4 regions of the Paenibacillus aurantiacus genome follow, and region 1 is predicted to be linked to each of the others. Evidence: riboswitches for the same ligand, from Rfam matches in the RefSeq annotation. Region 1 holds a riboswitch; each other region holds the start of a gene.
The links. Region 1 has a riboswitch for cyclic di-GMP ahead of ACFFSY_RS12160 (OmpL47-type beta-barrel domain-containing protein). Riboswitches for the same ligand answer to the same signal wherever they lie in the genome.
Positions count from the first base shown of each region.

Region 2: linked by a shared signal. The riboswitch ahead of sinI (DNA-binding anti-repressor SinI) and the one ahead of ACFFSY_RS12160 (OmpL47-type beta-barrel domain-containing protein) in region 1 are both predicted to bind cyclic di-GMP.
Region 3: linked by a shared signal. The riboswitch ahead of ACFFSY_RS03460 (hypothetical protein) and the one ahead of ACFFSY_RS12160 (OmpL47-type beta-barrel domain-containing protein) in region 1 are both predicted to bind cyclic di-GMP.
Region 4: linked by a shared signal. The riboswitch ahead of ACFFSY_RS34205 (PilZ domain-containing protein) and the one ahead of ACFFSY_RS12160 (OmpL47-type beta-barrel domain-containing protein) in region 1 are both predicted to bind cyclic di-GMP.

Region 1 covers NZ_JBHMDO010000022.1:90,030-95,786, reverse strand. Annotated here, with positions in the region: gene ACFFSY_RS12160 (OmpL47-type beta-barrel domain-containing protein) at 1-2,863, opposite strand, end outside; cyclic di-GMP riboswitch class I at 2,950-3,038, opposite strand; gene ACFFSY_RS12155 (hypothetical protein) at 3,327-3,692, opposite strand; gene ACFFSY_RS12150 (pyridoxamine 5'-phosphate oxidase family protein) at 3,808-4,716, opposite strand; gene ACFFSY_RS12145 (CGNR zinc finger domain-containing protein) at 4,863-5,489, opposite strand; gene ACFFSY_RS12140 (C40 family peptidase) at 5,712-5,757, opposite strand, start outside.
Region 2 covers NZ_JBHMDO010000008.1:105,814-111,570, forward strand. Annotated here, with positions in the region: gene ACFFSY_RS03725 (polyprenyl synthetase family protein) at 1-35, shown strand, start outside; gene ACFFSY_RS03730 (helix-turn-helix domain-containing protein) at 207-1,094, shown strand; gene ACFFSY_RS03735 (methyl-accepting chemotaxis protein) at 1,229-2,047, shown strand; gene ACFFSY_RS03740 (helix-turn-helix domain-containing protein) at 2,165-2,497, shown strand; cyclic di-GMP riboswitch class II at 2,636-2,718, shown strand; gene sinI (DNA-binding anti-repressor SinI) at 2,730-2,954, shown strand; gene ACFFSY_RS03750 (right-handed parallel beta-helix repeat-containing protein) at 3,212-5,320, shown strand; gene ACFFSY_RS03755 (asparagine synthase-related protein) at 5,523-5,757, shown strand, end outside.
Region 3 covers NZ_JBHMDO010000008.1:43,301-49,057, forward strand. Annotated here, with positions in the region: gene rnr (ribonuclease R) at 1-769, shown strand, start outside; gene smpB (SsrA-binding protein SmpB) at 931-1,413, shown strand; RNA gene ssrA (transfer-messenger RNA) at 1,660-2,023, shown strand; cyclic di-GMP riboswitch class I at 2,218-2,301, shown strand; gene ACFFSY_RS03460 (hypothetical protein) at 2,382-4,931, shown strand; gene ACFFSY_RS03465 (hypothetical protein) at 4,879-5,253, shown strand; gene ACFFSY_RS03470 (HNH endonuclease) at 5,518-5,757, shown strand, end outside.
Region 4 covers NZ_JBHMDO010000055.1:81,459-87,215, reverse strand. Annotated here, with positions in the region: gene ACFFSY_RS34220 (cupredoxin domain-containing protein) at 1-281, shown strand, start outside; gene ACFFSY_RS34215 (dehydrogenase) at 353-667, shown strand; gene ACFFSY_RS34210 (hypothetical protein) at 803-1,156, opposite strand; gene ACFFSY_RS34205 (PilZ domain-containing protein) at 1,368-2,084, opposite strand; cyclic di-GMP riboswitch class I at 2,174-2,268, opposite strand; gene ACFFSY_RS34200 (HD-GYP domain-containing protein) at 2,320-3,402, opposite strand; gene ACFFSY_RS34195 (GGDEF domain-containing protein) at 3,429-4,103, opposite strand; gene ACFFSY_RS34190 (class I SAM-dependent methyltransferase) at 4,758-5,757, opposite strand, start outside.

The DNA.
Region 1 (5,757 bases):
CCGTTGCATAAGTCGCCGCGCCCCATTTAAGGGTCATGTCGTTGCCATTGGCGATGGTAGACGTCAAGGTCGCCGGTGGTTGCATGGTCGGCCATACAAGCGGGAACTCAAGCTTTGCGCCTTCCGGCGAGTCGCCAAAGCGATCGCTGTAGGAGCGCAGCACATACTTATAATCGCCCTCTGGCTGATTTAATAAGGTTACTGTCGTGCCGCTCTGGGTCTTCACCAGCACTTCTTCGCCATTGACGACCTGATACAGTTTATAAGCCGTTGCATAATTGACGTAATTCCACTTCAACGTCACATCGTTGCCGCTGCTCACCGTTTGCGTAAATCCGGTAGGCGTCTCCATAATCGGGAACTCTACGTTCAACGTCAGCTTGCTGCCCTCAGGGGATTCCCCGAACCTGTAGCTTACGGCATGAACAATATACGCATGCGGACCGCTCGATACGTTACTTAACGTTGAGCTATACGTGGTGACGGAACTCTTGGCGACCTTTGCACCGTCGATTAACTCGTAAACCTTGTAATAATCGCCGTAAGCGGCAGCCGTCCAGGTTAATCGAACATCGTTGCCGTTCAGAATTTTATAAGCTGGATTACCCGGCGCAGTCATATCCGGATACGTCAATTGGAACGAAACGTCTGCCCCTTCAGGGGATTCGCCAAGCAGCGAGGAAACCGAATGGATCTCGTAGGCCAGACTGCCTTCCGGCTGATTGTAGTACGTAACGCTAGTTCCGCCTACATTGCTTTTCAGCGTTTTTTGGCCATCGACGATTTGGTAGACTCTATAACTTGTCGCATACTCCGCCGCAGTCCACTTCAACGTTACGTCATTGCCGTTAGCGACGGTATAGACCGGGTTCGTCGGTGCTTCCATGACCTGCCCGTTCAGCGTCAGATTGACGGTCGAACCCTCCACCGAATCGCCGAAGCGGTCGGACACCGAGTGGATCATATACGTATACGATCCCGGGGCCATGCCTGTGTAAGTAACGTTCAGCTTGGATGCCGTGGTTCTCAGTACCTTCTGGCCATTGACGACTTGATATACTTTATAGCTGGTCGCATAAGGGACGGCATCCCAGCTTAACGTAAAGCTTGTCGCGTTCGTAATCGTCTGCACCGCATTGGCAGGCGCTTGCATCACCGGCCATGTGAGCGTGAAAGACACCGTGCCCGCCTCAGCCGATGTTCCAAAACGAGAGGAGGCGGCATACACCTCGTAGGTGTAATCCCCTTTCGGCAAGTACGAATAGGTGACCGATTTGGTCGCTACCGTGCTTTTCAAGGTTTTCTGGCCGTTGGCTACCAGATAAACCTTGTAACTATCCGCATACTCCGAAGCGTCCCAGCTAAGAGTCGCGTCATTCCCGTTTACGATTGCGTATTTCACGTTGCCTGGCGCCTTCAGGATGACGGGATCGATCGTGAATGTCACCGAGCTTCCCTCAGCCGATTCGCCAAAACGCGAGCTGTAAGCATGTACAACGTATTCATAGTTCCCGGCCGGCTGCAAGGTGTAGGTTGCGCTTGTGCTGGACACCGTGCTTTTCAACACTTTCTGGCCATCGACCACCTGATAAACCTTATAGCCGTCTGCGTTGGCGCTGGCTGTCCACGTCAAAATAACATCATTCATGTTCAACAGTTTGTAAGCAAGACCGCTTGGAGGCGCCAGTGCCACCGCTCCAATCGTAAGCGAGGCTTGGCTGCCTTGTGCCGATTCCCCGAAGCGATCGCTGTAGGCGCGCACTTCATAGAGGTAATCCCCGGCCGGTTGGTTCGTATAGGCAACGGAAGTGCCTGTCACCGTGCTCTTCAGCACGGCTTGTCCATCCACGATTTGATAAATCTTGTAGTTGGTTGCATTCGCTGATGCTGTCCAAGTAAGAAGAACATCATTAACGTTTTGCAGCTTTGCCGCAAAATTAGTCGGCGCCGTCATGGTTACAGAACCGATGGTTGCTGTAATCTGGCTGCCTTCGGCCGATTCGCCAAAGCGATCGCTATAAGCATGGACTTCGTACACATATTGGCCGGCCGCCTGATTTGCAAAAACAGCCGATGTGCCGGTAACGGTGGTTTTCAACGCTTTCCCGCCGTCGTTAATTTGATAAATGCGATAGCTGCTTGCGTAGCTGGACGCCGCCCACTTCAGCGTGAGGTCGTTCACATTCGTAACCGTGAAGCTCGGGCTGCCAGGGGCTGCCATAACGGGATACACAACCGTGACCTCTGCCGGTGCCGAGAGCGGCGATTCGCCGAACAACGGATTCGCGGCGCTAACGGCATAACGGTATGTGCCCTCTGCAACGTTAATTACCGAGAATGTGCGCGAGGTTTGGGTTTTGACTAGCGCCGTTTGGCCATCCTCTTGAATTTGAAATAGATTGTAGCTCTGCGCATTGGCGGAAGCTGTCCAGTTCAGGACAAGGTCGCTGCCATTCTGAACGGAGGCGGTAAGCGCCGGGGCGGTCATCTCCGGATAGACGACATCCGCCGTTACAGGAGCGCTCGGTCCGGATTCGCCCTCCGCGCTAAGCGTGGAGATTGCGTAGGTATAGGACCCCTCGCTCACACTCTTCATCGTATAAGAGTTGGTCGCCGTCGTGCCGCGAACAAGGAGTTGGCCTTCCGTAATCTCATAAATTTGATAACCGGTTGCCCCAAATACGGTGTTCCACGTTAACTTAATATCAGCCCCCGTAACCTGGTAGCTGACATTGCTCGGCGGCAAAATACTGCTGTTGGCGGTCTCTGCCGCAAATACGTTTACGGCTGGTAGCATCAGTTGAATGACAAGTAAAAATGAGACCAACAATGAGAGTTTTCGTGCACCGTGTCGCTCGCTCATCTTATTCCTTCCTTTCTTCGATCCGGAAAATGGGCAAAAAAAATAAACCTCTGCCAAGGTTCATAGGAGTTTAGTCTATGATGCCTTGTGGTAACCGGCTGCCTGCCGCACACGCGTGCGGTTAAGGCCCATGGCTTTGCGTCTCATGATTTCTCATGATTTGCCCTTTTCACTTGGTTAGTTAGTTGTGAGTCTTTGAATCTATAATACGTTGTCGAATGGCGGAATGGAAATAGGACTAAAGTCACGGAGAATAAAATTCCATTACATATGGCTTATTTTGAATGCGGCGATCTTGTAGGAGGTATTGTTCGTTGCATGCGACTAAGCTACGAAAACCGCTGCCTGGGATAGGACGTAAAGAAGCCTCCCCCATCCTCTCGAGAGGCGAGGGAAGCGAATATCCCGTATTGGCGGCAAAAGGGGGTTTACCCGTCAACTGAGCGAAGCTGCCGCACTTGTCCTAAAGCACGATCGGCAAGAACCCATCCGCGATATACTGCGCGAACGGAAGATGTCCGCCGTTCTTCTCGCTTCCCGCGAGCGCGACGCCCGCCTCCTGCATGCCGTCCTCCACGCCGAAAAATCCGGAGCAAGCTTGGCAGCCGCCTTTAATGATGCCGAGCCGCATCACCTGCTTGTAGAGCGCATGGAAAGGATGATCGGCTTTGCTGAACTCCTGCGGCCACTGCGTGCCCATGCCGTCGAATAGAATGTCGACCTCGAAACCCGCCTCGTGCAGCTCTTGGCCATACAGCAGGCCGTGAACGGCTTTCCCGACATCCTGCTGGTTCGCTTGAATAATAAGGACGTATTTGTACGCTGACATGGTCATTCCTCCTCGTTATCGTGAACTACCGGCTGTGCTTTGATCACTCCGAGCCAAACCTTGCCATTACCCGGCTTCCGTACCAAGCACCACCTCCTTGAAGACCTCTTCCCCGTTATAACGTCGGATTCACTGGCGAATAAGAGACGAACTCCCGCCGGATGCCGAGTCCCCGTTCGATGTGATGCGCTTCATCCAGCTCGAAGCGGACCAATCGCTCGGCGCCGGGGAACGACGCCGTCTGCTCCTCGTCCCAAATGATGCGGGAGCGGCCGGTCAGCTGGAGGACATGGCCGTTGTCGAAGTCGATGAATAGGAGCCCTGCGCGCGGGTGGCTGTGAATATTGCCAAGCGTATTGAACATGGCGTTGCCAAAATAATCGGGGAATACGATCGTCCTCTCGTCCTCGACGCGGATGAAGCCCGGCGGGCCGCCGCGGTGCGAAGCATCCGTCTTCCCGGCGGCGCTCCGGCTCCCGATGAAGAAGGTGTCGGCCTCGGCGATCCACTGCCGCTGACTATCGCTCAGCTGGGAAGCGCGCGTCCTTCTCACAGGCAAACTGTCCGCTTCGGGGAAAGATGGGGCGGATCGCTGCTGAATATATTTCGGGCAGTTGCCGTATACCAGCTCCGCCGCCACGGCGAGCGTACCATCCGGCGCAAGCGTGCCGATCCCGTTAAGCCGCAGCCGCAACCGCTTGCTCAAATCGATCGCCAGCAATCCGATCTCCGGATTCGCCGCCAAGCCGGCGGCAAGCAGCGGATCCTGCTCCGGGTCCCACTTCACCGTCAAACGCTTGTCGTCCTGTACCGCGATGAATCCCGGCCGGCCGGTCAAGCAGGAGACCCATACCCGCCCGTCGATGCCGGCGACGGCCGCGATCAGCATCGTTTGCCGGCTCAGGAAAGCGGCCGCGCCCGGCACGATCGAATCCCGGATGCTTCGCCCGTTCTGCTGCGCGACAACTTCGGCGCCGGCCATTCGCTGAACCGCCAATTCGCCGTCATGATAAGGATTGGCCATGCCTCCATCTCCTTTTAATGCTCAAATGGATTTATTGGGTATTATAAGCGCAATTTTTTAATGTGTAAATATATATTTTGATAGTTAAAAAAGACCGATTGCTTCCGGGGGCAATGAAAAAGCGAGCTTCAGAAAGCTCCTGCTTTCTAAAACTCGCTCTTGGATTGGTTTTGCGCGCGCCGACGCTCCAGGAAAGCCGTCACCTTCATGCGGTTGCCGCATGTTTTGGGGCTGCACCAGCGTCTCGTGCCGTTCTTGCTGTTGTCGTAGAAGTGAAGCACGCATTCCGGATTTTCGCATTTTCGGAGGAGATGCGGCTCGTTGCGGCTCAGGAACCGGGCCGCCGATTCGGCGACGGGCGCCAGCAGATCAAGCGGCTCGCGGATCAGGCGGCGGCGGTCTTCCCGGAAGATGCCGCCGTCTACGTAAAGCCGGGTCGCGAACGCCTGATGGGCGATAAGGCCGTTAATCGCCGACAGATTCGCAGCGTCCACCGGCTCGCCTTCCATCACGCTTCGGATTATGGACAGCAGATGGCGGCGAAGCTCGATTGCCGCGCCGTGCGCGCGTTCCTTCGCCGCCTCTCCCCACGTCATCCATGCGGCCGTCCCCTCCTCCGTGAGGAGACCGGCTTTGTCCAACCATTCCAGCAGCGCGTCAAAATCGGTCAGCAGATCAAGCGGCTGACCGCCTGCCATCATAAACGTATTCGTAAAGTCCAGCATCGGCTCGTTGCCGATAAACAGAAAGGTCGGGGGTATGATTTTCGGCATGGCCGATTCAACTCCTTTCGGGCCGGGCACGCGCCCTACGTCGCAGGCTAACGCGAATTTTACGCCGTTCGGCCCATGCATCCGTGTCTTTATATCGTTATACTAGCATATTTTCGGCATAGATACCGCCTCTGCCGCACCGTGTACCGCTCCGCTATCCCCTTCCATGCACGCAAAAAAGCTATGACTAGTCCGGCTAGTCATAGCTTCTTGTTTTCTGCCTTACAGCACGCGGCGCGCTGTCGAATAACGCTTCGTGTAGTCGCTC
Region 2 (5,757 bases), on a different contig from region 1:
AGGTGCTGGCGTATATGATTAGCCGGGACCGGTAGGGCGGTCGCTCGGACGGGCGAACACGATAAGCCTCGCAATCGCGAAGAGCACCTAGGAAGGGTGCTCTTTTTTATTTTCGCCAGACGATGGCGCGTGGACGGTAAACATGGCCAAAACGATCAAAACGCCCTGCGCGCTGCATGGTAAGTTAGAGGCAAGGAGGGATGGCAGTGGCGAACGAGGAGACGCACCGGAGCACGATGAATCAAACGCTCGGCTATATCGAGCAGCATCTGACGCAGCTGCTGCGACCGGATGATTTGGCGCGGGGAGGCCTGTTCTCCAAACGCCATTTCGACCGCTTGTTCCTCGCCGCGGTCGGACGAACGGCCGCGAATTACATCCGCGACCGGCGGCTTGCGCGGGCGGCGGCGGAATTGGCCCATACGCGAAAGGGTATTTTGGCTATCGCGCTGGATTATCATTTTCAATCGCAGGAGGCGTTCACGCGGGCGTTCAAGAAGGCGCACGGCCTGACGCCGGGGCGGTATCGCGCATACGCGCAATCACTCGTGACGAAGGGGACGATGGGGATGAACCGGAAGGAAGTGCCGCAAGGCTGGACGGTAACGGGCAATCGCGTGGAGGATTACGAGGTCGCATTGGACAAACGGGAAGCGCATCTGGGGAGCGCCGCGGCGCGCATCCAGTCGGTGAAGCGGGGAGCGGAAGGGTTCGCCACGCTTATGCAGATGTTCAGCTCGGAGCGCTATGCGGGCAAGCGGGTACGGTTGACCGCATTCGCCAAGGCGGAGGACATTCGGGGCTGGGCAGGCCTCTGGATGCGGATCGACCGGAAGAACGGCGACATGCTGCAGTTCGATAATATGCAGAATCGTCCGATCCACGGCACATGCGGCTGGAATCAGTATGCCGTCGTGCTGGACGTCTCGGAATCGAGTCATGCGATCGCGTTCGGGGCGCTCCTATGCGGAGAAGGGAAGCTGTGGGTCGACAATTTCCGGATCGAGGAGGTCGACGAGCGGACGCCGACGACCGGCGAGAACACGGAGGAGGGCATGCCGGCCGAGCCGGCAAACCTGGACTTTGAAGGGTGAGAACAGCGGGCGAGAAGCGTCGGCGAATTGATCGGGGCAATCGACGGATGCCAATGTGCTAGTCGGGGTATCCTGAGATGGAACTATTTATGGCAGGATTATAGCCGTAAGTTAGAACAGATGGGAGTTCTACGATGCACGTCATTCGATCGCTTCACGAGATAACCGCCCTTATTCCGCTGCTAAAAGAAGCGCTGCCAATCGATGTTTCGTTCGCGATATGCGACAGGGAGAAGTTCATTGGCTATTGGCCCGGCGAACGCATCGATTTGGGTATTCGTTCCGGCCAGCGACTGAACCCGGATGAGCCCCTGGCGCGGACCGTTCGCAACGGCCTCTCTCTCAAAGACGTCGTACCCGCTAGCTTTTATGGCTACGAGTTCGTCGGAACGGCCATTCCGCTATACGGGGAAGAACGGGAAATCATGGGCGGACTGGCCGTCCAGGTCCGGACACAAGCAGAGCTGCGCGGAATTGCCGAGCACATCGCAGACTCGCTGAGTCAAGCCCAGTCGCAGCTGGAGAGCATAACGTCAGCCTCGAAAGAGCTGCGGCACTTCAGCGGACAGCTGTTGAATCTAGCCAGGCAGACAGCTGGGCACGTAGGGCAGACGGAAGAGGTCGTATCGATCGTAAAGGCCGTTGCCGATCAGACGAATATGCTCGGCATCAACGCTTCGATCGAAGCGGCGCATGCCGGAGAGAAAGGAAGAGGTTTCGGTATTGTGGCAGGCGAGATCCGGAAGCTATCGAGCGAAACGGTGGCCTCCGCCAATACGATTCGGGGGACGCTGCAAGCCTTCCGACAGGCGATGGCCGAGATGAACGGATCGATCGAACGCATGGCCGCCCTCGCGGAGCGCCAGTCGGTCTCGTCTGATCAGATCGAAGCCTTCATCGCAGATATCGGCGCCATGTCGGATAGATTGAGTCAATACGCGCGCAGACTGTAGACCCTGCGCCAAGACATTGTGTAAGAAATTAAAGAAAGGGTAAAATCTGTTTTGTCCCTTACAATAATCTTTGTTATAATGAAGGGAACAAGATTGCACAGTGAAGGACGATTCGAGATGACGGAAACGATCGGAGCACGCATCAAGAAGATTCGCCTGCGTAAGGGACTTTCGCTAACCGAGCTTGCGGAGAGCGCCGAAGTCGCAAAATCGTACTTAAGCAATGTGGAACGGGGCATACAGAATAACCCTTCGATACAGTTCGTAGAGAAAATCGCATCGACGCTCGATGTCACGAAGAATGCGCTGCTGTTCGACGAGTCGGAAGAGCAGGAGCTTGACCCTGAATGGGCGGAGCTTGTGCACGAGGCGATGTCGTCTGGTGTCAGCAAACGTCAATTCAAGGAATTCCTTGAGTTTCAACGCTGGAAGAAAGAGCAGGATTCATAAGTTTCAATCCGTGAAAACGCCCTCAATTAGGGCGTTTTTTATTTTATTCCAGTAGTGTCGAAAAATATTTACGAACAAGGCGACAATGTGACATGTTTCTCCTTGATACAAATTGTATAATTGGGACAGGTTGGCAGAAATGAAACGGGAACTGTGAAATATGTCCTACATTTGGGCACCTGGGACATACGGAGTGAGTGGTGCACCCACCCCAATACAATTGGAGGCATGGATGGAGATGGAACAGGCAGAACTTGTACAGCGCGAACGGGAAGCAGAGTGGACATCGTTGATACTAGAAGCTCGCAAGCTGGGACTTTCGGCATTGGAAGTTAGGTCTTTCCTACGGCAATCTCAATCGATGCAATCTCCTGCCTCGGCAACAGCCGTTATGCTGCAGCGGACGCTGTTCGGCAAGGTGCTGATGTACGAAGCGGAGAAACTATCCATCTCTTAAGCAATCTCTTAGCGGCCGCAGGCGGTAACGAAGCGGATATGGGGTACAGGGGCGTACCGGCATTAGATTTAGAGATTCGGTTGACGTTAAAAGTCCATGCAGAGGGGCCTGTCTAATGTGCGGGCCACAATCGGGCATGGACTATTTTTTTGCGTTATTTCCCCCAAAAAATGGTCGGTCATCCATGCTCCAACCCCAGCTAGCGTGCGTATTGTGGTAATAGTAACAAAAATAGAAGATTCAAAGGAGGGAGCACAATGAAGCGATGGAGCATCGCATTACTGGCAGCCACGCTCGCGGTATCGGGGACTGTAAGCGTTTCAAGCGCCGCCGAGCCCAGCGCGGTTCAGAGCGCAGACACAGCGGCCTACACCGCCAATCTGCAGCAATTCGGCATTCATAATGACGGTACGCATCCCGTGGAGACGACACAGGGCATTAATCAAGCGCTTCTGTGGGCGAAGACCCAAGGCTATACGAAGCTATTGCTGCCGACAGGAACTTATTTGATCGACAAGGATAGCCATATTAACATGGTCGGCGATATGACGTTCGAGCTCGATAACCAAACGGTTCTTCAGAAGGAGACGAACGGCAAGGAGCGGTACATCACCATCTATATCGGATATGGCATCAATAACGCGAAGCTCAAAGGCGGCATCTACCGGGGAGACAAGGATACGCACGATTACAGCAAGAAGGATACGCCCTACACGGCAGGCACGCACGAGAGCGGGTTCGGCATTCTGGTGGAAGGCGCCAAGGGCACGGTAATAGACGGCGTCCGAGCCGAGAACTACACCGGGGACGGCCTGGCGATCGGAGGGAGCGGCGGACTGCTCAAGGATTACTATACGGCGAGCTTCGTCTCCGGCGCCTTCGACGCGGCGGGGAAGCCAATCGCCGATAGCGCGAAGATCCGGACCAAGACGCCAATCGCGCTGGACGCCAAGTTCCCGGGCGAGCGGGAATTCGAGCTGTCCAACAGCCAGGGGCTTGCGCTGACATTCGACGTCTATTATTACAAGAGCGACAACACGTTCCTGAGCAGTCTGAAAGGGGCGAAGGCGCGCAACATTCTGCAAATTCCGTCCGGTGCAAGCTTCGCTCATATTGTATATGCAAAACCGGCCGCAAAGGATTATTACGTGGAAGCCTGGAAAAAAATCGTGAGCAAAAACATCACCGTACGCTACTCCGAATTCGCGTTCAACCGCCGTCAAGGCATAACGGTCGGGGGCGCGGACCAGGTGCTGATCCATGACAACGTGCTGCACGATATGAAAGGGGTCGCGCCGCAATCGGGTATCGACCTCGAGGGCGGATTCGGCGAGAATGGCCACCGGAATACGAACATCAAGATCGCGAACAATGATTTTTATAATAATACCTCTTACGATCTGATTCTCTACGACGGCTGGAATGCGGTCGTGGAAGGCAACCGGTTCGGTTCCAAGGGCGTCATCGGCTTGGCGATATCGCCGCCGTTCACGGGCGCGATCGTGCGCGATAACCATTTCGACGGGTCTCGGATTCTCGCCTATCATGACGCGACCTTCACAGGCAACCGGATGAACGACTCCTACACGTATTTCGAAGGACCGAATATTACGATCGACGGCATGGTGTTCACGGACTCCATCCTCAGCATTACAAGCAAGACGGCTTATGGCGTGACCGCATCGAATATCCGGATGATCAATAACAAGAAGCAGCAGAACGCGCTGTCCATCTGGAACAAGCCGATCAAGATGACGAACGTGACGATCGAAGGCGAGACGCTGCTGAATACCGTCGTCGGCGGAGTCGAGGACGGCAGCGTGTTCACCAATCTAAGGCTGCTGAATCATAGCGGCGCATCGCTTCCGAGAGGGACGTACGCGAATTGCGAATTCGTATCCGCGCCCGGGAATACTCGTGATCTGATCGCGACCCAGAGCGGAACTTACGCGTTCAGCGGCTGCAAGATCCAGTCATCCGGGACCGGACTGCTGCTGGAGAATAAAGCGACGACCTATGCCATTACCGGCTCGACGTTCGAGATGGGCGGCAACGGCAGCGCGATCTCTGTGCAAGCAGCCAAGAAGGTCGATCTGCAGAACAATATCATCCAAGCGTCTAACTTGACGAGAACGGATGTCGCGCTCGTGAAAATCAACGATTACTGGAAACGCACGGAGCAGGCAGACGTGCTCGCGGCGACGATCAAGGCGAATCGAATTACGGCCAATACGGCGACAATCGGCATCTCCACGCTGTATGCGGGGCTGAATGCGCCGGCATATACAGTGAATGGCAACCTGCTGACGAACGCCAAGCTGCAGCTGAAGAACAACGATGTCGCGGGAGGCAATGTGCTGCAATAATCGCGGGAAGGCGCTGGCGGAAGTCGGCGTCTTCTTGTTCGTTATGGAGGATGAATTTATTCGTTGACAACGAATTATAACGGTGATACGCTTGGGTTGTGTTCGTTATTAAGAACGAGTTGAAGAACGGTATCGAAATAAAGAACCATGGAGAGAACGAATAGATGCAATCCACTACCTGCAACTTTACGGAGGATACGGCATGAGCGCAATCGCCGGCGTGTACTACTATAATGGAGAACCGGCTGCTGCCCTGGATGGGAGCCGAATGATGGAAGCCATGGAGCAGCTTCCAGCCGCCAGGGTCTCTTCCTGGCACACCGACTTGCTATATTTCGGCTGCCGCGACCAGCGGGAATCGCCGGCGTCTACGCCGGAGGCGCTCCTCCGGCACGATCCGGCTCGCGGGTTGGCGGTTACGGCCGACGTGCTGCTCG
Region 3 (5,757 bases), on a different contig from region 1:
AGGCGGTCGCGGCGGAGAAGCGGGCGCTGCAGGCGCAGGCTTGCGTCCGGCTCAAGGCGGCGTGTTCGTCGCACCGGGCCGCCGACAGCCTAGCGGAGGAGCGGAACGGCCGGGCTGGAAGCCGGAAGATGATTTCAACTTGGATAAGATCCTGGGCGTCTCCGAGGACGGCGGCGATCGCTCCGGGGGCACTCGTGGCGAAGAGTCGGCAACCGGTGGCGACCGCAGCGGCGGCGCCCGTTCGGGCGGCAAGCGCAAAGGCGGCGTACGGACCGACATGTGGGGGCTCCCGATTCTCGGCACCGGCGGCGTTATCGACGACGGCGAGTATGAGCACTTCAACGGACCGGGCGGTAACGATCGCCGGGGCCGCTCCGGCGGCAATCGCTCGGGCGGTAATCGTTCCGGCGGCGGTCGCGGCGGGGCTGGCAGAAGCGGCGGAGCCGGCAGAAGCGGCGGCGCGTCGGGCGGTTCGCGCAGCGGCGGCGCTGTGCAAGGCGGAGCTCGCGGCGGCTATGCCGGCGGCGGGGCGGATGCGAGCCAAGGCCAGGGCGGCAACGCTAGCGGCGGAAGCCGCTCGCGGCGCAAGAAGAAGTCCGGCGGCGTGAGCGAGGTGTTCAATCCGAACGCGGCGCGTCCGGAAGGCGGCACGGTCGAGACGACTCCGGCGCCAGAGGGCGCACCAGCCGGAGCCGGTAAGCCGCGCAAGAAGCGGAAGAAGTCCGGCGGCAACGCGACGGCGGCTTTTATCCGCAAAGAAAAGAAGTAAAGCGGAGCGGGTATCGGAATCTTGGCGGTATCGGCCGCCTTGATTTCGAACTGTAAAGTTGTTACAATGGACTCCTGATGCACCTGCGCGGGAGTCCGTTGTTTTATGGCGGGGACGGGCAGGGTAAGATACAAGAAGCGAACGAATGCGAGGTGGATGGCGTGGCGAAGAAGACGAATGAGAATAAGCAGCTAGCTCAGAATAAGAAAGCTTCCCATGACTATTTCATCGAGGAGACGTTCGAAGCGGGCATGGTGCTCATGGGTACGGAGATCAAGTCGGTGCGGGCCGGCAAGGCGAACATTAACGATGCGTTCGCGACGATCCGCAATGGCGAGATGTTCATCCATAACATGCACATCAGTCCGTTCGAGCAAGGCAACCGCCACAATCCGACCGATCCGACGCGGGCGCGCAAGCTGCTGCTCCATAAGGTGCAGATCCACAAGCTGCTCGGCCAGTCGAAGCAGGAAGGCTACGCGATCGTGCCGCTGAAGATTTACGTCCGCAACGGCTACGCGAAGCTGCTTATCGGCCTCGGCAAAGGCAAGAAGCAATACGACAAGCGCGAGAGCGCGGCGAAGAAGGATGCCCAGCGCGATATCCAGCGTGCGCTGCGCGAGAAGCAGAAGGTCGCGCGGTAACGAGTGTGCGGCAGATGCTCTGGCAGCCGTGCCAGCTAGAAGGCAGCTCTTCCAGAAACACAGGGGTACATTCGTGTAGACGATGTGCTATACTAACTAAGCAAGCCAAGCAGTACGGCATTGCGAACGCAAGACAAACAAGAAGCAGCAAGCAAGAACAGCTTATGCTCGCCGCGTGAGAACGCCGAGCGCTCTGCTAAACGGAACATGAGCCGCACGGTTCAGACGACGCCGTTTATGCGATATGGGGGCGTTTATGGATTCGACGGGGATAGTTCGAGCATGGGTTGCGGGTAGTGGGGACGCGTCCGCTTCATCAACGCTAAAGCCTATTAAATGGCAACCAACGTACAACTTTAGCAGCAGCCTAAGAAACTGTATGCTAAGCTCCTCTCCTGCATCGCCCATGTGCCGGATGTAGGGGCTCACTCTTAGTGGGATACGCTGTCACATCTCCGCCTGGGGTGTGCTGAAGAAGACAATCAGGCTGACCTAGATCGTAGCCGGTTACGGGGCGACGGCCTAGGTGACATCAAAACTGTGACTACACCCGTAGATGCCTATGTGGCGATGTCTTCGGACAGGGGTTCAAATCCCCTCGCCTCCACCATGTAAATCCACAACCGCATGAGGTTGTGGATTTTGCATTTCATCCACTCTTAGCCCCACATGTTCCTTATAGACGATCACCTTCTCTACATAGTTACCGATGACGATTTAGTTTCGCAGAGTGCTGGCAGAAACTTATGTTGAAACAGCTCGTAAACGAAACTATAATAAATTCAGATAGTTCTTTCGGACTACGAATTTCATAGGCAAACTTATTGAAAGATAAGGACGCAAAGTTATGGGCCTAAAGCGAAAAGCTATGGCTGCCAAACCGCTAAATTGTGATAGTGTACTATCCTGCTATTGGCGGGATGGTTTTTTTGTTCCCTAAATAATGATTTCTGAAAGAAGGTTCATCCGTGATTCCACAAAAAATACGTGACTGCTATAACTCGGGTGAAACCGATGTTTACAACCGCCAGAAGGGCTTCGATTATTCCGGAATGTCTCAATTAGGCACCCATACGCTCGTTATCACGAATTATGGGCGAGTCATTGCCTATGACACCGGCGGGATATTTGGAACTGAACGGGTTATGCATTTCGATGCGAAGTCCACTAAGCTTCTCATATCCTTTTCTGGTTCTACTGTATATGTGAAGAGCTCAGCAACATATCCATTTAAACTGGATTTTACGTTGAATTCATGGGATTTTATCGATTTATTCCCGAATATACCCTATGAATGTTTCGATTTTCCATCGGATGCAAAAGAATTAATTTCGACTCTTATTTCATATCAAGGCCAGTCTAAGACACATATGTCGTTGAAATTAGCAGCGAAATTCATTGAAATCATACACCAAGATGATTTTGTCACGAATACCTTCACGGTTCCGCTACATCGGATTGAAACGTGGGAGGCTTCCGGTGCACATAGCCTAACCTTAAAAGGACATTTTGATATCCAGAACGAATCAATTTCTTCGATCCAGTTGTTTATCCCACAGAAGGAGAAGCTTCAATCCGTAAAGACGCTGCTGCAGGATGCACCCAGGCTTTCACAGCTGGTAGGACCGTTCAAAAGTATTTATCCGATCACTTATCGTTTTGGCGGCTCTGACAGTAAAGTTGAGCTTTCTAATAAGGCTGCAACTGCAGCAGCTATAATTTTGGGAGTCGTCAATAGTTTTATGTCCAATAAAACAGCATCTCTTGTTTATCATGATCACGGTGTCGTATCTTTCCTAGATGAGGACAATTGGAAAGTGCTGCATCAATTCTCTTTGCAGAATGACGAATGGTATTACGATAAAAAAGAGAATCGAACCATTATCGTCCATAATAATAAGGCTTTCGTGGTGAATATGCAGCGTCCTGATGCGATCGCGTTTGCAAAAGCGACTTGGGGAAGTTCCTGTGGCGTTTGTGTTCCCCAAACCGGTTATCTTTACGGTGTATATCAGCAAAATCGCTATACGAAAGATGAAGTAAGCATGTTAGTTCAATCTTCAAATCAAATTCGTCTTCTGCATTGGAAGGAGTTGCAGCTTTCGGCTCCGCTATTTTTGCAATCTTGCGATATTGTTGGCTATCAGCACAGAATGTTCATTTTCGAGGATTCTAGCATTTCTATGATTACATGGCCGGATAAAAAATGGGCAGCTTATGTCAATCCGAAAACACCGAACAATCTCGATGATGTTAGCTTCGGTATCACTTCAATGGAGCATCCATTCTTCATTGAACAAACGATGCGCGGCATCCAATTACGGCAATCACCAGATACCGTTCTTCACGATTTTGAATACCATGCCATATCGGATATTTCGATTGCCGAGCCTGAGGGTGATTCCTTCCTGGTTCCATGCAATATATCAGCTAGGGAAGGAGCTAACGGCAGTGGAACCAACCGCTTCATGCTACCTGCCGCAGAAGTACACAAAATCATCTATGCGACGTATTATCACGCAAAGGCACCATTAATTGAGCGTACTGAGGCTAAGCAAATTTATTTAAGCTGGACTCGTCAGGTGAATGACTTTGCTTTGTTTCATTTGTTTGGACAGCTGCTGGCTATCCAAGCCGGAATTCGAGAAATTCATGACAATGTTAGTGATCGCGATCAGCGAAATCACCGACTCATTAATTTCATGTATTATGCCATTCAGAATCAGAAACGCAGGTTAGACCAAGTATCGATCTATCTGCCCGCGATGCTTGATCGGAACGTCAAAGACATTTTTGAACCGTCAGGCAATAAGCACGACGAAGAATTGTTCCGCCAGCTTCAACGTGGCTTCATGAATGTGAGCGTACAAATCAAGTCTGCTTTAAATGAAGTAGAGTCAGCATTATCTGCCGTTTCTAGCACCATTATCCCAAAAGGGGACATGGATGAAATCATCGCCGATCGCGCTAAAAGAGGCTACACTCAGGCTGCCGCAACTACTGGTGTAGGATTGGCCATTGCTCTGAGTACAGGAGGATTAGCGATTCCGTTTTTACTTGGAGGCGCATTCTTAGGTTTCAATACGGCCCAAACGTCTAAAGAAGCGAAACGCTTGGAACAAATGAAAACAGAGATGGAAAATCACCGATTGGATTTTTACATGACGAAAGCGCTGGATACATTTGATCATTTAATGTTGACGCTGCTTCCTTATTATGTTGCGGAAGTGAATCGCCACATGGTTAATTGTTTTGAACGATTGGCTGGTGAATATAGAGCCGCATGGAAAAGCCCTGTTGTGATCGAAAATATGTTTAGGGAAATTACTCAATTATATACGTATAAACAATTGCCTATCGATGCTACTGTTGTCCTTCGAAAGAAGGAACTTATGGATACAGTGCAGAAAGCTGTATATCTATCCGAACAGCATATCCAATTCTTTCAACAAGAGGTGAATGTTCATGTTTTACAACAAACTGAGGGACCGAGGCTCCGAAACGAACGATCCGTTTGACAATCTTCAATCGCATCAAGAGGCTGATGTGGAACAAAGCAGAAATCCGTTTGGCGAATACTTCGCTGACAACGAAGACATGGAACATCAAGAAATTAACCCTGAACAACATTTTGTTAATCCTAATTATGTAAACGGCTATGATCGCGATGATGGAACTCATGTGGAAGGGTATTGGCGTGATGGTGACGGCGATACATCGGTCGATCTCCAGGTGGAAGACGGAGGCGGGTATATGCAGACCAATCCGGATGATGATTTGGGAAATAACCTAAACCATGGAAGAGTATTTGATGATCCATTCGAAACATCCTCAGCATAACACTGCGGCGAATTGTGGATATATACAGCCACGGCTCGCCTCCACCATCATCAACCCGACCGCATGAGGTTGGGTTTTTGCTTTTTTCTCAACCATAAGAAGAGTAGCGGCACTGGATCTAAGGAAATCTAAGCACAGGGTTTGGCTTTATAAAAAAAGTTCCGATCGTGCTGCGCCTCCAACACTTCGATATACATAACGATGTATCTCCTATACTTGCTGCCAGTGGTTATTAATAAACGCTAGCCTCGGGAGGCGATGAAGATGATAACCGTGCTCAATGTGGATGGTCAAGAACTTACCCCTTGCGTGCTTGACCGGGCTTGGAGGGAAGTGAACCGATCGCGTGCCGTATGGGTGGACGAGCAGACCATCCAATTACTGTACAATCCCTTCTTATTTCGTGACTATCGGAAAGCCGCGTTAAAACGGGATCGTTACACTTGTTTGTGGTGCGGGCGTCCCGGGACGACGGTCGATCACATTATCCCCGCAAGCCATGGC
Region 4 (5,757 bases), on a different contig from region 1:
CGCGCGACGCCGGCGGCAAAAAGATCGAAGCCTATCTCTGGTCGCCGAGCAGCATCTTCGTGAGCTCCGGCGAGGAAGTCGAGCTGCATCTAACGGGCATCAGCGGCGAAACGCATCCGTTCGTCATCGAAGGACTCGGCGTCCAAGGGACGGTGGAGAAAGGCAAAACGACGGTCGTCAAATTCAAGGCGGAGAAGAAAGGCACCTATCCGATCATCTGCCAAACGCACGATACGCGCGAGCATAACGGTCCGATGGTTGGCTACATTTACGTGCAATAGAGGCTGGGCCCGGGCAGGTGACCATTCGGCAGCCGCTCGCATATATAGGGGAATGAGAGGAGTCGGTCACGATGAAACCATCCCCCCCTTCCAAACATGCGGCCGGGCTGCCGACCGCGCGCAAAATCCGGCGTGCCTGCGACAATGAGCTGTACCGGACCGTCAAGCGTCTGAACGTCTACGTCTCCAAAGAAAAGCTCGAAGCGGCGGAGAAGCTGTACTTCAAGAAAGTAGCCCTCAATCTCCCCTGGATTGCGGAGAACCAAAGCAACCGCCGCAAACTCGCCGACTGGTGGGACGAGAACGTCAGCGCGGAGATCGCCGAATTGTGGGACGTCGACTTGGCCAAACTCCAGGCGGCCTTCCGCGAAGCGTTCGGCGGTTAGCCCCCTTTCCGTAGTCAGAGCTAGACATGCCAAATGGCGCCGCAGGCCTCATGCCTGTGGCGCCATTGTGCATTGCAGCGAAGATGGACTATGCGTTCGCCGCAACGGACCGTCGGCGATGCGGAGCCGCAGCCCCTAGCCGATGACGGCGAATGCCTCCGAACCCGCCGGAATGCTCCGGGAACGGAATTGCACGCCGTGCGTGTTAAAGATGCGGATCGTCAGATTGGACGTCGTCAGCACGCCGACGTTGCCGAACTGCACAACGCCGAAATTGTCAAAAAAAGCGGTCGAGACCAGCGTGTTGTTTCGGAATAGGCGGGCGAAAAATCCTCTCGTGTTGAACGTGACGCCGTTGTTCTGGACCCACAGCACCGTCAACCGGTTCAAGTAGACGGCTTTCGCGCTTCCGGTCGGGATTTTGGCCGTACGGATGACCCTCCCCTTGCTGGATGCGAGACGCTTCGGTTTTACTCGAGTCGATGCCATTCTCCAACTCCTCCTCTTGCGTTTCCTTCAGCATATGCTAGGGAAACAAGAGCGGCCCGGACGAACGCACGCAGCCTCTTACCTATTTTGTCAGGTTCGGCAGGCGGGAGATTTATCGGCTATCGACATCTGACTAGCAAATAAAAAAAGGAAACGCGGCCGCAGCCGGTTCCCTTGATTCCCCAATCCACGTTCATGTCGGGCGAACGGCTTACATGCGCTCCAGCGACTTGCGCTTCTCCTTGATCCGGTAATAATTCGATACTTGCTCGCGGATCAAGAACGCGCGAAGCATCCTCGTCTGCAGCTCGTTCAACCCCACGAAGCGCGCGCCGTAGAAGCAATATTCCCCTTCCAACTCGCGCCGCACGATCTCCAGCTGGCAGCTGAGCTCATGACCCAGCGAGACGACCGCCGGCAGGATCTCGCCGATGCCAAGCGTCACGTTATGCACGGCTTCGAACCCGATGCCGCTGAGCGACACATTCCTCGTCTTGAATACCGCCGCCGGCTCCTCGTCGATGTCGTCCGCGCCTTCCGCCCCGGTTGCCTGTGTGCTTGGCTGAATCTTCCCGTCCAGCCGGACCTCGACGCGGGTCGCCTCCCGCTTCTCCTCCAGCCCCGCCAGCGACTTGGGCGGCAGCAGCACAGCCAGCGACCCTTCCGCCACCGCGATAACGGTGGATTGCAGCCGCTGGATGCCAACCGGCGAATAGAGCGTAAGATGAACCGGGTCTCCCAGATGGAACGACTTGAACTCGGACATTTCGATCTCCAGCATCTCGCCTTCCACATGGGTGACCAGACCCGTGGATACGTACCCGTCCTTCTCGACGACCGTTCTGCTATCGAGCAGCGCCTGCAGGGGATACGTCGTCATTTCTTTGCCGTACACGCCGGATTGTTCAACTCTAGATGCTCTCGTCATGATGTGGTGTGCCTCCGTGAATACAAAATAAAAAAGCCGCTTCCTGGAACTTGAGCCGCCTTCGTCATCCTGTACACGGATGCCCTCGCTTCGGCGGCCAGGCTGTCGTTGTCCGCGATGCACGCGAACGGTAGACCCTTTAGCTTTGCGTCCTTGCCTTTCAGCAAGTTTGCCTTTGTCGTGCATTCAATTGTCCACGCGGTTCGCGTGTCTTCGCCAACGCTTCGCGCCGCGGTTAAACTTCCTTGACGATGAGCAAGTTGTTGGAATCCTTCAGTTCGATCTCGTACGCCGCCGCCGGCGGGTTGCCGTCCGCTTCCCGAATGATTCTCACCGTCGGACGGTGGACGGCCAGCGGGTTGTTGGCGGATACGACAGCGATCTGGCCGGAGCTTAACAGCACGGTCGTCGCAATCGGATAGATGGAGATGTGTTTACAGAACATTTTGATCAAATTCACGTCGAAGTACGTATTGCCCGCCGCGAACAAAAACTCGATCGCTTCCGTCGGCGTATACCGTTTGCGGTGCGGTCTCGGCGAGGTCAGCGCGTCGTAAACGTCCGCGATGGCGATGATCTGGGCGTATTCGTGAATGTCGTTGCCTTTGATCCCGCGGGGATACCCGCTTCCGTCGAACCGCTCGTGATGTTGGAACGCGCAGTGCGCCGACAACAACGATACGTCGTGCTGCGCGCGAAGCAGGTTGAACCCATCCTCCGCATGCTTCTGAACCGAGCCACGCTCCGTGTCGCTCAAGAACGCCGCCTTGTTCAGCAGTTCCTTCGGCACTTGCGTCATGCCGATATCGAACAGTAAAGCACCGACGCCCAGCTCCTCCAGCTGATTGCGGTTGTATCCTTTGGCCACGCCCATAATGCCGGCGAGTATAGCGACATTAACCGAATGATTGAAGAGATAAGAGTCCATCGCTTGAATATTCGTCAAGCTGACCAACATGTCTTGCCGTGCAGACAGGTCCTGCATCATCTGACCGAATACCGTGCGGAACGTGCGTCCAAGCTCCGGGGCGACCGTGCGCCCTTTGGTCTTGTGCGTATCCATGAGCGTCGTCATCGTCTTGTGGACTTCGTTCATCGCCTTGCGGCGCGTCTCGTCCTGAATCGCCGAGCTTGGCTCCAGATCCTCGGTCATGTCATCTTGGATATAGAGCATGTCGATGCCCAAATTCTCCAGCCTGTCGATAAATCGTTGGGTTAACTCGACGCCTTCCCCCAGCAGAACATTGCCATTCTCTTGAAAGACGGTGCGCCCCAGTTTGTCCCCCGGCCTTACCGAGGAAATATGCGCTTTTCTCATTTGCCATTCCGCCTTTGATTGCCTGTTTATTGTGCCATTGCCTGCGCCGATTCCTGTTCGGCTTGGTCTCGTTTGGCCAACAGCTTGTCTGCATACATCCTTGTATCGGCAATCTGCGCAAGCTGGCTGATCTGAGCGCCGTCAGCCGGATAGGCGGCCACTCCAGCCGATACGGCAAGCCGGATTCCCGTACGCAGCGAGGCATATTCCAGTCGCTCGCGAACGCTGCGCAGCAGCGTGGCGACCGCCTTGTCGTCGGCATAGGGGCAGATGACCATGAACTCATCGCCGCCCCACCGCGCCACGATCTCCCCGCACTCCGCGCAATGTCGAAGCGCCAGCGCGACCTCACGGATCGCCGCGTCGCCTTTGGCATGGCCGAGCGAATCGTTGACTTGCTTGAAATCGTTGACATCGAGCAGTATGATGGCCATCCGCTTACGCTGTTTACTGGCACGTGCCGTCAATTTGACGAATCCCGTCTCCACGAAGCGCCGATTGTAAGCGCCTGTCAGCGGGTCCATGACAGACAGCCGGGCCAGCCGGTCATACTTCCAACCTAGCCACCAGCCAGCGGGGACGGAGACGGCGGCAAACATCAGCGCGCCGGCGCAAGCCCGAAGCAGATGACTTTCCTCGGGCCAAAGCCCGTAAAGCGCGGCGCCGCCGGACAAGCCGACCGCGGCCGCTATTGCTGTCATTCTACCTCGATACGCCACCCGTCTCCCTCTCCTTCTCATCGCTCGACTACCTGATTGCAACCCTTCTTCGCGCCAATCCCTTCTCGGGGACGAAGGGGAACTGTCAGTCCCGCGGGGATCGATTCGAACGCCCCTTGCCCTCCCGCGAGCCTCGCTTCGCCGGAAGAATGTCCAGCACGTCGCACACGGCCCGGGAAGACTGCGAACGAACCGAATTTATAGATGATGAAACCTGTCGTTCGACTTCGAAATCGGGCAGAAGCAGTCGTTCGGAATCGCTTCCAACAATTCCCTTAGGCGTCGACAGTTAAGCGATAAGCAGCTAGCATGCGCAAAGAATTACGTTCCGCCAGCGGCGCAAAATCAGCGCGCCGGCCTTCTCTATATCATCGGCCATCGCATCACGCAGAAGCAGCAGGGATGCTCTATGCAGTAAGAGGATAACGTTATGGACAACGATAGGAACAAGAATCTCAAAAGAACGAGGAACAGACAGCAATCCACCCCTGCCGTCAGTCCCGAAACGATCGTCCCACATCTGAATTAACGGATTTTTCCTAGGACTTCGCGTATAGTTTTTATTTTATCATACGCAATTTGCGTCGACAATCTCTATGTCATGTATTCGAATACTAGTTACCTAGTTACAATGGATTACTTGTAAGCGGCAAGACGTTCCGCAAGCGCGGTTTCCAGATAGGGCGAAAGGTTCAGTCCATCCCGAAATGCGACATACTCCTCCCATTTGCGCGCACCAGCCTTGCTTCCGCTGGCCGTTGCCCGGATGAGCAGGTTCTTGGGCGTATGCTCGGGGTCGATGAATTCGAGCAGCTGCACTTTGTAGCCGATGACTTCGAGCAGCTGCGCGCGCACCGCGTCGGTCGCCAGCGCGCTGAACCGCTCCTTGAGCAGCCCATGCGACAGCAGCGGAGCGAGCGTGTCGTTCTTCACCTGCTTGAACAGCTCGTGCTGACAGCATGGCACCGACAAAATGACCGACGCTCCCCATCCGACCGCTTTGGCCAGCGCCGCGTCCGTCGCGGTGTCGCAGGCATGCAGCGTCACGACCATATCGGCTTTGGACAGTTCATTAAAATCCGCGATATCGCCAACCTGAAATTTGAGCCGGTCATAACCCAGTTTCTCCGCCAGCTCCGTGCAGAAGGCAATGACGTCTTCCTTCAGATCCAGACCGATGACCGAGATCGGCCGCTGCTGCTCGATCGCGAGCAGGTGGTACAGCGCGAAGGTCAAATACGACTTCCCGCAGCCGAAATCGACAATCTTAATCTCCCGGTCCGTCGGCAGCTCGGGCAGCACGTCGCTAACCATCTCAAGGAACCGATTGATCTGGCGGTATTTATCCTGCTTCTTGGCGGCGACTTGACCGTCCTTCGTCATGATGCCCAGCTCCACGAGAAACGGCGCCGCCGTCCCTTCCTGGATCACCCGCTGCTTCTGACGGTTGTGCGCCAGCGGCGCCGCCGCATTCTTGGCTGTCGGCGGCTTGCGCAGCACGGCAGCCTTGCCTTTCTTGTTGAACAAAATTTGAATATCCGCCTCCACGGTCTTGAGCAGCGCCTGGCGATAATGAAGCTGAAGCCAATCGGCGAGACGTTCCGCCGCTTCGGCTTCCGGCACGTTCTCATGCGTG